Regions from separate parts of the Brevibacillus sp. HB1.1 genome, predicted to be linked through region 2. Evidence: a T-box and tRNA genes for the amino acid it is inferred to sense, from the RefSeq annotation. Region 2 holds a T-box; the other regions hold tRNA genes.
The links. The T-box of region 2 lies ahead of argS (arginine--tRNA ligase). A T-box ahead of a tRNA ligase gene usually reads a tRNA of that ligase, here a tRNA-Arg.
Positions count from the first base shown of each region.

Region 1: it encodes a tRNA-Arg, which carries the amino acid that the T-box ahead of argS (arginine--tRNA ligase) is inferred to sense. The anticodon was not compared.
Region 3: it encodes a tRNA-Arg, which carries the amino acid that the T-box ahead of argS (arginine--tRNA ligase) is inferred to sense. The anticodon was not compared.

Region 1 covers NZ_JABMIV010000011.1:12,699-17,218, reverse strand. The annotation lists gene rpoN (RNA polymerase factor sigma-54) at 1-702, opposite strand, end outside; tRNA gene HPY27_RS23790 (tRNA-Arg) at 945-1,019, shown strand; gene HPY27_RS23785 (FecCD family ABC transporter permease) at 1,167-2,207, opposite strand; gene HPY27_RS23780 (FecCD family ABC transporter permease) at 2,200-3,216, opposite strand; gene HPY27_RS23775 (ABC transporter substrate-binding protein) at 3,482-4,492, shown strand.
Region 2 covers NZ_JABMIV010000002.1:907,242-911,761, forward strand. The annotation lists gene HPY27_RS09250 (YcdB/YcdC domain-containing protein) at 1-1,543, opposite strand, end outside; gene HPY27_RS09255 (sigma-70 family RNA polymerase sigma factor) at 1,534-2,106, opposite strand; gene HPY27_RS09260 (hypothetical protein) at 2,122-2,799, shown strand; T-box leader at 2,843-3,107, shown strand; gene argS (arginine--tRNA ligase) at 3,156-4,520, shown strand, end outside.
Region 3 covers NZ_JABMIV010000023.1:4,831-9,350, reverse strand. The annotation lists gene HPY27_RS29565 (ABC transporter ATP-binding protein) at 1-318, shown strand, start outside; gene HPY27_RS29560 (DeoR/GlpR family DNA-binding transcription regulator) at 302-1,102, shown strand; gene HPY27_RS29555 (histidinol phosphate phosphatase domain-containing protein) at 1,096-2,124, shown strand; tRNA gene HPY27_RS29550 (tRNA-Arg) at 2,198-2,274, shown strand; gene HPY27_RS29545 (hypothetical protein) at 2,388-2,927, shown strand; gene HPY27_RS29540 (DUF7832 domain-containing protein) at 2,967-3,392, opposite strand; gene HPY27_RS29535 (hypothetical protein) at 3,580-4,520, shown strand, end outside.

The DNA of each region.
Region 1 (4,520 bases), on a different contig from region 2:
ACGGATCAAGTCTGCCATCGCCTGTACCTCTTGCGGTGTACACCCGATTTTGTCTGCAATCCGCTGATAGCGATTGTCCGCCAAATCTTGCAGGTGGTTGCGAACGACCTGAACGATCTTTTCATCATCGAGTGCCAAATGCTCGAGCTGCAGCAAAAGACATTCTTCTAGGCTGCGTGAAGCTACGCCTACTGGATCAAAATGCTGCAAGACGGACAACACGTCCTCAATCTCCAGCATTTCAGCACCTAGGCGCGTACTCGCTTCCTCCAGTGTAATTTCCAAATAACCCTTCTCATCCAGATTCCCGATCAAAAAGAGAGCGATCTGTTTTTGCAGCGACGAGAATCCTTTTACATAGCCGAGTTGACGCTCCAGATGTTCGTACAGCGTCTCCGCACCTTGCTGGACGTAATCCAACGGATTGTAAGTGCTTTCATTTTTCAACGAACCGTACTCACCTGTCGCGCGATTGCCCACAATTTCTTTCCAGTCAATCTCAGGAGCTGGTTTCTCTGCTTTTGCAGAAGCGACTTCTCCAGCAACTTCAAGGTCAAAAACAGGATTTTCATTGGCCTGATCCTGCAAATAGGAGATGAGATCAATGGCTGAATACTGCAATATGGTAATCGCTTGGCGTAATTCCGGCGTCATCACTAATTTCAGTGTTTGTTCTTGAAATAACCCCAATCCCATGTTCATGAAGCCCGCCTCCTTCGCACTTGCTCATGCTGCTCGATGACTCTTTATTTTCATTATATTCGTTCTCTCATGCAATTTTCCTGCCAAATTGATGAAGCAGAACACAAAAAACGTCGAAAGATCTTCACCAATGGACTTTTTCACTCTCGCTTACCTTATCACTAGTTTTTTCTGCTGAACTACTTTTTTTCGTTTGCATTGAGATTCTCGATGTTTTATAATGAAAATTGTCGTCACAATATACGCCTGTAGCTCAGTGGATAGAGCAATGGTCTCCGGAACCATGTGCGGGGGTTCGATTCCCTTCAGGCGTACCATACTAATAAAGACAAAGCGATCTCTTGGACTTCCAGAGGTCGCTTTTTTATGTTGAATCCCCATGGGAACAAAAAAAACAGCCCGATTATGAACTGTTTCTCTTGCGTGACATTTACTCGTTAAAAATCGCCTTGACATCAGGGGACCTATTGATGATTCCTCGTTTTATACAAAAGATAAACAAAAAACGGCGCTCCAATCGCTGCGGTAAAAATCCCAGCTGGTAAATCATGCGGTAAAAACACCGTTCTCCCAATCAAATCAGCCAAGACGACAAGCATCCCACCCAAAACAGCGGAAGCCGGCAGCAAGTAGCCATACGCTGAGCCAACTAGCCTACGCGCAATATGTGGAGCCATCAAACCGATAAAACTGATTCCTCCTGCCACACCGACCGCAGCACCTGCCAGTGCCACACTAATCGCAATCAAGAGCAATCTCTTCTTATCAATTGCTACGCCAATGCCTCTGGCGATATCATCACCGAGCTCCTGGGCATTCAAATAACGGATTTGGAAAATCGTAGCCACGAGAAACAAAAGCGTCCACGGAAGCAACGTCATGACATTTACCCAAGACATACCGTACACCGTTCCAGTCATCCACCCTAGAGCGTTTGAAGCTTTGTGGGTTTGGGTGATCACCATGAAAAAGATCGTTAATGCTCCCATCCCCGCTGATATACATACACCGACAAGCGCGAGGCGAAAAGGTGAGACTCCCTCCTTCCACGCAGTGAGATACGTAAGCGTAGCGGTTAGCAATCCACCGGTCAAGGCCACCAATGGCATCCATTGCACACTTACATCTTTTGCGAATGTGATAAATGCTACCGCTGCTGCCGTCGCTCCCGCTGTAGTTCCGATCAAATCAGGCGAAGCTAACGGATTTCGTACCAAGGACTGTAAGATGGCCCCCGATACCGCCAGGGAAGCCCCCACCATGACTGAAACGACAACGCGAGGCAACCGCCAATCGAGCACGATCAATTCATTCTGTTCACTGCCCGCTCCCACAAAAGCTTTGATGACTTCCCACACAGGAATATGCAAGCTACCTAAGCCAATACTCAATACAATCACAACAGATAACAGCAAAAATAGTATGAAATTAATTCCTAACGCCCGCTTATTTACATGAAACGAGAGCGCTGGCTTCTTGGTCCGAATGACTACATGTCTATGCATACGCCCTCCTCCTGACCAGCGGGATGATAAAGGCCACTCCGATCATGGCGGTTGCTACGCCTACTGGTACTTCCAAACGCATCGGCATCAATACAAGGCGAGAAAGCAAATCAGCGCAGACCAGAAAAGCTCCACCGAAGACGATCGAATAGGGAATCAACCATCGATGATCAAGACCGACTAAAAAACGACAAAGATGCGGGATGATGATGCCCACAAATGCAATCGGTCCGGCGAGCGCGACACTCCCACCTGCCAAGAGCACCACGATCAATATCGCTATAGCTTTTACCAAGATAATCTTTTGGCCCAGACCAGTCGCCACATCATCACCGAGTACCATCAAATTTAACGAACCGGTCAGTAGCATAGCGCCTAACCAGCCTACTAGCAAATAAGGAATGATCATAAAAAAATGATCGAGCTGTCTTCCCTCCACAGAACCAACTAACCAGTAAAAAGCCTCTGTCATCGTCTTTTCTTGCAGCAGCATAAACAGAGAGGTCACAGACGAAGCAAAAGCGGCAACCGCTGCACCCGAAAGTGTCAGCTTAATCGGAGTCATGCCTCCCCGCCCAGCGGAAGCCAACCCGTATACAAGCAGAGCAGTCACACCCGCTCCGATAAAGCCTGCCCACATCATTTTCGACACTGGGAATTGCGAGCCAAAAACAACAATCGTCGTCACAATAGCTGCTGCAGCTCCAGCGTTCACACCAATAAGAGATGGTGAAGCCAAAGGATTTCGAGTCAACGCCTGCAACAAAACACCTGCTACAGCGAGGCTGCTCCCCACCGCTACCGCTGTAAGTGTACGCGGCATTCGGGAAGTCGTAATAATCAAATGTTCCTCTGAACCGGAAAATTGGGTGTATGCCTCTACTGCAGTAGTGAGCGAATACCGATTGATTCCGAAAAGGATACTAGCTACCATCACGACTGCCAGGACGACGAGTCCTACTATGAGTACAGTAGTCTTTTGCAGTCGGCTGGACAAAATCACATTCACGCCTGTTCCCTTCTTTCCGTTGCATTCTACCTATTCTGTCTATTCGCTACATATGTATGTAAGTTTCTCCCACTAATCAGTCTAAGCTTGCGGATAGGGCTAGTCAATGATATTGATTTTTATTATCGCTATTGGAAAATTCAGCACAAAAATATCTATACTTTTCCTTTCATTCCAAAAAATATATTGACACATTGTCATATAAGCATATACAGTAGTGAAGAAAAATGATAATCATTATCAGTTAAAAGGGGGATTTTCCATCATGCGCAAAACTTCCCTGCGTTTGATGCTCGGGGCTATGCTTTCCGCTGTGATGCTCGTAACAGGTTGCGGGGGACAGGCAACGTCTACATCCAGCTCATCTTCTTCTACTCCAGCTGCGTCAACAACTACACCTGCACCGGCAGCGTCTGAAGAGAGAGAAGTAAAACACTTTATGGGGTCAACAAAAATAAAAGGGACTCCTCAGCGAGTGGTCGCTCTTACTAGTGAAAGCACAGAGGCTGTTCTCGCATTAGGGATTACGCCAGTTGGGGCTGTCATGAGTGGCCTCGGTAAACCTGGTGACCCATGGCATCCACATATTAAAGAGAAAATGAAGGATGCAGTTGAATTGGGTGACGAGAACCAACCGAATGTTGAACTGATCGCCAGCCTGAAGCCAGACCTGATTCTGGGAACAAAAGGACGCCAAGGGCAAGAAAAAGTATACGCTCAGCTTTCCGCGATTGCCCCAACCGTCTTCTCCGAGGATCTCGTAGGCAGATGGAAAATCAACTTTGCACTTTACTCCGAAGCGTTGAATAAAAAAGCTGAAGGCGACAAGCTGATGGCTGATTTCGATAAGAAGATTGAAGAGGCAAAAGGAAAACTGGGTGACAAGACGAAGATGAAAGTCTCTGTCGTTCGTTTCGTAGCTGGAAAAACTCGTCTTTACTTGAAAGACACTTTCTCTGGCGTTGTTCTGAGCCAGCTCGGCATTGCTCGACCAGCCTCCCAAGACATCGATGAGTTCAAAAAAGACATTCCAAAAGAGCTCATGGCTGAAATGGATGGCGATGTCATGTTTTACTGGATCGGTGATTATTCCGGTGATGGATCTGCCAATAAATACACCGAGGAATGGATGAAAGATCCGCTCTATCAAAAACTGAATGTCGCGAAAAACAATAAGGCATTCCAAGTTGACGAAGTGATCTGGAACGTAGGTGGCGGTATCCTTTCTGCTGAACTGCTTGTTGATGACATCGTAGAACGCTTCTCCAAACTGTAGGCTATATACTTTCCGATACCGTCAATAA
Region 2 (4,520 bases):
ACGCTTTTGCCTCATCCTTGGAGCGAACCTTGACGTATTCCTTTGGAGATTCGATCGGATGGGCTTCCTTCGTATTCAACTGATCATAAGCAAGCCCGTTATCTCCCGTTCCATACACCGTCTTGCCATTTGTCGCGTCGATATACCACTCCTGACCATCTTCACGTCCTCTTTGCATGAAGGAAACAGCTGGTGTGTACTCCAGAATGGGCTGCCACATATCCCCTTGTTTTGATTGTGGCTGTATTCTCGGATTCTGCACGTACCGAAGCTTCATATGCTCGCTCAGCTCTTTGATGGCTACCTCTTCTGACACAGCAGTCGATACATCCGGGTACTGCGACGGCTCAAATGATTCGAGGTCCTTACTGAAATATTCGAGGTGGCCAGAGTCGGTTGTTTCGATGCTTATTTCATCAGACAACACCGGCATCCCGTTATAGTATCTCAGGTACAATCCCGGATGGTTGGCGTCCAACAACCGATAGTTCTCGCTATCAGCCCCGAGCAGCTTGTTCAGGAACTGTCGCTCTTGCTCCAATGCTTTTGCTCCTTCTGCTCTTTTCTGGCTCGCTGCTTCCTTTTCATCCTTCAACAGAAGGCTATACCATTCCAATGCTTGACCATTGCCAGTGATCACAAGAGAAACTTTATGCCCCTCTTTGTTCGTTTTCCCCAAGATGAATGACATGCCATCGTGGTTCTTTTCTTTATCCAAAAGAAGAAGGGAGGGGTTCAAATCGGGCACGGTATCTGTCAGCTTGGTGAAAAAAGCTTGTTCACTCGTATTCAATCGCCCGAAAAACGCGACTTGCTCACGTTCGTCAATTCCAACCGACAATACGTCGAACGGAACGGGCTGGCCGTTTTCCATACGTTGATAATTCACGCTCATCCATGGGCCTTTTACCTTATACTCGTCCGTATAGATCTGAGTCTCGACGAGCTGATAGGTCTTACTTTCCTCCTCCAAAAAAGCTTGAAGAAATGCGCTTGCTGCTTTCTCCGCAGTCTTGGCTGATGGCAATTTCTCTTCCTTCTGTTCTCCTCGATCACCATCAATTGTAAAGCTCTCAATTTGTCCTGTCTGTATATCATAAGTAACATTGGCACGCGCATTATCGCCTTCCAGTAACATTAAGTCACTGATTCCATGGCTTGTACGATCCACCCTGATTGTCATCTTGCTCAAAGCTGGGATCACCTTTTTCAATGGTAAAACAGCCTCTTCCGGCGACACCTTTACGTTGTTCTGATTGGCCTCCGTTTTCTTTTTATCCCTTGCAGTCGTTGCGACCGCATTCGTTACATTTTTTCCACTGGGCATCTGTGAAAACCAACCTTGTTGCTGCAAGCCCACGGCTGTTACCGCCAAGCAAGCTACCAAGGAGCCAGCCATGAATATCCTGTTCCGATTCTTGTGTTTATCTCGTGCAATCGCATCTCTGATCCGCGATTCCATTTCTTTTGTAAACCTCACTTCCTCCACAGATTTCTCACTTGCACTCCGTACCACTTCGCGAATTTGCTTATCTACATCCATTCCAATCCCTCCTTTTCACACAATGCCTTAAAATGTTTTCGGGCCCGTGACAATTGGGTTCGTACGGCATCTTCTGAAATATCCAACACTTGCGCAATCTCTCTTATCGACAAATCTTCATAGTAATGAAGTACCATGACTTTTCGGTACAGCGGCGAGAGCTTCATCACCTGCTCCGCTACCTGTACCTTGCTCATTCGTCCGATGACTGCCGCTTCAACGTTTGCGGTGTCGGCCTTCTCCGGGGGTGCTTCCTCTTTGGAGAGGTATGTAGAAAAAATCTGGCGAAAGGACCACGAACGCAAATATTTGCGGGACTCGTTGATCGCAATTCGGTAAAGCCACGTTTTTACGCTACTCTGATGGCGGAACTGATCCAGACCCCGATACGCCTTCAGGAACACTTCCTGGGTAATGTCTTCCGCGATTCCCCGATCCTTGACGATCAAGTAGGCGAGCTGCACGATGTTGTCTCCGTACTCGCTCATGAGTCTCGTCAGCTTCTCCTCGTTGGTCAGTTGCAGCGTCCAGTCCGCTTCGCTACTTTTGGCACTTGCATTCACGCGCTGTTCACCTCCTTGTTTCGTGTTGATATGTATTTGATCCAGCTGGCTTATTTTTGTGACAAGATTATCCAATTGTTTTATCAATCATCCTTTTCCCTGCTTCCACTGCTGCACTCCGTTGCGTTGCTTTCATTGTCAGAGCACATTGCTTTTGCTATCATGAGGCTTATTGTAGAGCGAAAGGAACGAGATGACATGGCTGACTTGCAAGCACGTGAAAAAGACAAATTTCTGTCCTGTTTAGATACCATAAAAGAACTATCCAAATCCGAATTTGAAACCTATTCCATCGTTAAGAATACCGAAACCGGGGAACATTATCTCCACTATTTTTTGTCCCACATTAATTTATCCGAGGGAGGCAGAAGAGACGATTACGATCACTTCCTGCCGATTGAATCCGACGATATTTTAGCGATTATGTTTGGCGAACAGCCATACCAGTTTCCGGAGAACTGGCGCTCTGCTTATTTGCGCAGTGGTAATGACAATCGATTGATCCCGTTCGATCCATCGGAAAATTACGATCTGGACGATGCCGCTGCTGCCGAGCTAGCCATGCTCGAAAAGCTGGAACAGTACAAAGAGCAAATGATGAACGCGGATAACCTCAGCGCGGAAGAAAGAGAAGAGCTGACCAAACAATATTTCGCGGAATTAGATAAGATTTTGCAAAAACCGGAACAGTGAGTTGCATCCTGACGGTTAAAACAGCTATAATTCTAGAGAAACAAACGAATCGTTGATGAGGAAAGTACTCCTTGTGCGAGGCTGTAGCGAGTCGGGGACGGTGTGAGCCCGATGCCAAACCATGTGAGGAAACGCCCCTCGGAGATGCGGCCTGAACATCCTACGCCAGTCAATATGGGCAACGGATCGTGTAGGGCTATGCCGGGACTGCCCGTTACAGCAGGTCAAGCGGTTTTTGTCTTCCAAGTTTACTGGAAGGGAAAAACAACAAGAGTGGCACCGCGGGAGTATAACCTCTCGTCTCTTTTTCACAGGAGACGTAGAGGTTTTTTTATTTTTGAAAGGGGATTTATCAAATGAGCTACAAACACCAAGTCGCTGAAATGATTGCCGCTACGCTCTCCTCGATGGGCGTAGACACACTGACAAAAGAAGCCGTATACGGCATGCTGGAAACACCACCAAACCCTGCAATGGGCGATGTGGCCTTCCCTTGCTTCCAATTGGCAAAAGCATTGCGCAAAGCCCCACCGATGATCGCAGCAGAGCTGGCTGGACAGCTCTCCGGTGCACCCTTGCGTGAATCACAAGCAGTTGGACCGTATGTGAACCTGTTCCTGGACCAAGAAAATGTGGCAGAGCAAGTAATCGGAACCATCATTACGCAAGGCAGCACATATGGAAGCAGCAATGTCGGTCAAGGACGCAAAGTACCAATCGACCTCTCCTCACCGAATATCGCCAAGCCGTTTTCCATGGGGCATCTGCGCTCTACTGTAATCGGAAACGCGATTGCCAACATCATGGAAAAGCAAGGCTACGAGCCAGTGCGCATCAATCACTTGGGTGACTGGGGTACGCAGTTCGGTAAACTGATCGTTGCGTACCGCCTCTGGGGTGACGAAGCAAAGGTAAAAGCAGAACCAATCAAGGAGCTGCTCAGCCTCTACGTTCGCTTCCACGAAGAAGTCGAAAACGATTCTACGCTGGAAGACCAAGGCCGTGAATGGTTCAAAAAGCTCGAGGATGGCGACGAAGAAGCACAGCATCTGTGGAAATGGTTCCGTGATGAGTCCCTCAAGGAATTCATGAAGATCTACGACCTGATGAACGTAGCCTTCGACTCCACACACGGTGAAGCATTCTACAACGACAAAATGGATCGCGTTGTTACGTTGCTCGAGGAAAAAGGTCTCTTGACTGAATCCGACGGTGCGATGGTCGTGAACCTCGATGAATACAACATGCCGCCATGCCTGATCAAAAAATCAGACGGCGCTACCCTGTACGCTACGCGTGATTTGGCTGCTGCCCTCTTCCGCCACGAATCGTACGATTTTGCAAAAGCACTCTATGTCGTAGGGAACGAGCAACGCCTCCACTTCCAGCAGCTCTATAAAGTGTTGGAAAAAATGGGCTATGCTTGGTCCACAAATATGCACCACATCCCATTCGGCATGATGCTCAAGGACGGCAAGAAAATGTCCACGCGTAAAGGGAAAGTGGTTCTCTTGGAAGAAGTGTTGGCACAGGCCATTTCTGATGTCCAAAAAGTCATCGAAGAGAAAAACCCTACGTTATCCAATAAAGAAGAGGTGGCTCGTCAAGTCGGGGTAGGCGCAGTTATTTTCCATGACTTGAAAAACTTCCGCCTGAATGATGTCAACTTCTCCTGGGAAGAGATGCTGACCTTCGAAGGGGAAACAGGACCATACGTGCAA
Region 3 (4,520 bases), on a different contig from region 2:
GGCAATTACAACGTGCTGACTGCCGAGCAGCTTAGCCAAATCGCGCCTCATTTGTCTCATCCGGCAGTTGAACGTTTCGCAATTCGTCCCGAGACGTTTCGCGAACAGCCTTTGACTGGGGAGGACATCTGCTTGACCGGGAATATCGCTCAAGTAACCATGCTCGGCAACATTACCCGTTACGAGCTGAACATTGGTGATGTTCCTGTACTGGTGGACACTCTGCACCTGTCTTTCGAGCAGGAGCAGATAGGCACAACAAAAACAATGTATGTAGGTCCCAAGGATGTGATTCCGCTTTATGACACTATTGCCTGAAGAACGACAGCAAGTGATACTAGACGAATTGAACCGCCACGGTAAAATTCAGGTGATGAGTCTGGCAAAAAACCTGGCAGTAACACCGGAGACAATACGACGTGATCTGGACCAATTGGAACAGCAACGTTTGTTAAAACGAGTGTACGGAGGAGCTATCCCTTATCATTTGGCGAAGCGTGAACCGCACTTTGAAAAGAAACAGGCGATTCAACAGACGGCAAAAACGAAAATCGGGCAAATCGCGGCAGAACTTTTGTCTGACGGGGATACCATCGCACTCGATGTCGGGACGACAACACTGGAATTGGCACGTGCTATAAAAGGCCTCAACCAATTAACGATTGTCACGAATTCGCTCCCCGCCGCTTCTTTACTAAACGAGCTGTTGGAAGCCAATCAGTTCAACGGTCAGGTCATTATGCTGGGGGGCCTGACCCATCCGGCCCAACAATCGGTTGCTGGGGCGTTTACCTGCGAGCTGCTCTCTCGTTTTCATTTTGATAAAGCGTTTATTTCCTGTGGAGGAATGACGGCTGATGGCTTCACCGACTATGACATGGAAGAAACGCTATGCTCGACCATGATGGTACAGCGGGCAGAGCAAGTCTATGTATTGGGAGACACAACCAAGATCGGTCAAACGCAATTTTTTCGTATTTGCGGCTGGCAGGATGTCAGCGCGGTTATTTGTGACCAGCCGATGCCGGATGAATGGCTTTCGTCTGGCATTCAAACTACCTGGATAAGCGAACATCCGGGAAGGAGAGACTTCACATGCTGATCGACTATCATCTTCATCTGGAAGAAGGGCCTTTTTCATTGCGTTGGCTCGACCGTACCAATACTGCCCTCGACCACTTTTATCCACTTACTGAACCTCGACATACCCGCACCTGGCTGCTGGACAGCCTTGCGCGATTAAATAACCGCATGTCTCTGGGGTGCTACGACCCATCCTGGATCGATCTGTATTTACGTGAAGCGTTAAACAAAGGCTTGAAGGAAGTGGGGATTGTCGATCATTTATACCGCTTTCGTGAAGCCCGTCCCTATTTTGAACGGTATCTAGACCTCAGTGATACCGATTTGGGTCGCTTGCAGCGCACTTGGCTTGATCAAGTATGCACCGAGAGTCTTAATGACTTTTGTGTCGCTATTGAGGCAGCAAAGCAGCGTTGGTCGGCAAGCGGTGTGGAGTTGCGGCTGGGGATCGAAGCGGATTACTTTATCGGCGGGGAGGCAGAATTGGAAAGCTTGCTGGCAGGCGCTTCGTGGGATTATGTGATCGGTTCTGTTCATTTTATGCAAGGATGGGGCTTTGACAATCCCGAGACTCGCCATCTGTTTGAGCAGCATGACCTGAAACAGTTATACGCGGACTTTTTCTACACGGTTGAGTGCATGATCAGGAGCAATTTATTTGATTTTGTTGCCCATCTGGACAATCTGAAAGTGTTCTCCTATCGCCCTCTGGAATCAGAGATAGTTCCCTATTACCACCGGATCGCAACTGCTTTGAGAGAAACGGATACAGCGACCGAAATCAATGCGGGCCTGTACTACCGCTATCCTGTTAAGGAAATGTGCCCAAGTCCCGTTTTTCTCGACGTTTTGGTGGCGCATGGTGTTCCACTGACACTCTCGTCCGACGCGCACTTTCCCGACGATATTGGGAGATACGTAGCGGCGAATCTGGAGAACCTCCATTCAATGGGAGTAACGGAGATTGCTACTTTTTCCGGTCGTCAACGGATCATGAAGCCAATCCGTTATGCATCAGCTATTCCAGACGAGAACTGCTGATAGGAACTGGAATGGATAGGATTTGCCGAAAAATGGATATACACATATAATAAGAAAGTAGGTGATCATATTTGTCCCCGTAGCTCAGCAGGATAGAGCAACGGTTTCCTAAACTGTAGGTCGGAGGTTCGAATCCTCTCGGGGACGCCATCGAAGAAAAAACCTTGGTGTATCAAGGTTTTTTCTTTTTTTGTTGAGACGTGTAGCATGCCTCCAATGTATAACGTATATCAAATGACGAACGAAATAAGGGGGGATTTCTTTTGAAAAAAGTGATTGTAGGATGTATGGCTATGGTCTTGGCGATTTTCTTCAGTGGTTGCAGCTCAGATGCGGTCGTACAAAATCAGACTGCCGCGCCACCTGCAAAAGAAGTAATGAACACTGGCACAGAATCGAAACAATCGATTGACAGCTCTACAAGCTATAACCAAATCGCAAGCTATATGGAAGAAGAGAGCAAGAAAGCTTTCTCCCCCTACTATGAGTTGCTGGAGTTTACACTATCGGATTATGAAGAGAAAACAGTAGATGGAAAAGTAGAAGCGACATTCGCATATCAAGTGAAATACAAAAACTTTGAGAAAGACCCTGACACCGTAGAATACATCAAAGTCGCCAAAGAAAAGAACGATCCCAACTACCAACAGCTGTATGATGAATATTTGCAGCCCAAGGACATGAATTTTCATTTGAAAGCGGTAATGGAAGATGCGGACTCCATAACGCTTTACACCAACGTGAGTCCAAAAGGAATCCAATGGGAGAAGGTAGTTATGTCTGATTTTATCCTGAAGAAATAGGATAGCGACTTGACCGTAGGGCCGCGTACTCACGCGGTCTTATTCATTTTTCTCGCACCAGTACTCATACTCATTGTCGATCCAATCTTTGATATGATCGTAATTCCCCCAAGTATCTTCCACGTGGTACACGCTTGGATCACAATCAAACGCTTCGAGATAATGATAGCGATACTCTCCCGTATCGAAATCGAAGTAAAACATTGCGAACTGGTTTCCTTCTTCATTCAGCATGTCTTTAGCAAATACTCCACCCGTCTTCTCATAAACTTCAGGACCAGTCATCTTCCTTTGTTTAAAATCAGCAATCAGGTTTGCAAAACTCTTTTGAAAATCCTTGCTAACCATATCATTTTCAATCAACCAGCCGATGAAAAAACCTGTATGTACGTATGCCTGTTTTTGAGGCAGATCCTCCTCAAAGTTTTCGTAATGATATTTCGCTTTATCGTATACCGTTGTCACTAGCGAATCCTCTCTTTCTAATTGCCCATTTTTCAAAAATTATACAGGATAGATGTAATCGTAAAAAGCCAAAAGAGGATGAAGAAGGAAGGGTAGGAATTTTGTAGCATTGCCATGATGCGAAGTGGTAGTATTTAACTGTTATATAGAGAAAACCATTGGTTGGTTCATAGAGGGGTTATATTTCATGCGGAATTTGCTTGCCTATTTTCTTAGCGCTGTAATGATTAGTCTAGTAATCCTTCCTGTAGAGCCTGCGTCATCTAGAGGTTCAAGTTCCTCTAGCTCCAGTAGTTCTGGCAGAAGCTCAGGTTCGTCTAGTACCAGCTCATATTCTTCAGGCAAAAGTTCAGGATCATCTGGTACCAGCTCATATTCGTCGGGCAGAAGCTCAGGGTCATCTAGTACAGGCTCATATTCGTCCGGCAGAAGCTCGTACTCTTCAGGAAAAAGCTCAGGCTCAACCAGCAAAAGTTCAAGCTCCACAATAAAAAGCGCAAAACCGTCAAGCGGTTTCAAATCATCCAAGCCGGTTAAAATCAAAAAAAAGGCTGACGATGACGACGATGATGAAGAAGAAAACGTGGAAGAAGAGACAAGCCAAGAAGAGGAGACGAGCGAAGAAGCCGCTGCGGAAGAGGAAAGAATCAAGCGGTCCGAACTCTTAATCCAAATCGATAGCGGTACTGGACCATACCATTTACAACCGAATCAATATTATCAATCGACCATTTGGGGTGACCCAACTCATAATGGTCCCCTATACTTTACCGTACATAATAACGGACAGTTAGAAGAGGTAGATGAGAGTGAGATAAATGGGGCAACAGTATTTAACATCCCATACAATTTCGATTCAACTCCATTTGAAAAAGAGTTTTATCTTAATAGCCTGCCAACGGATCAAATCTATGTGGCATCCTTTCAATATCAGGACATTTACATGTTTTTAGACCCAGATGGTATCATTCAATGGCTCCCTAAATATGAAGCCTTAGAGAAAAACCTCCCCATCATAGAAGCAGAAGAGGTACTGCTGTCAGAGCAAACGCTGGAAATGCATAGCAACGAAATGGCCTTGCATAATTTCCCGAAAAACAAAGTCTATCGGAAGAGTATCAATAGGAT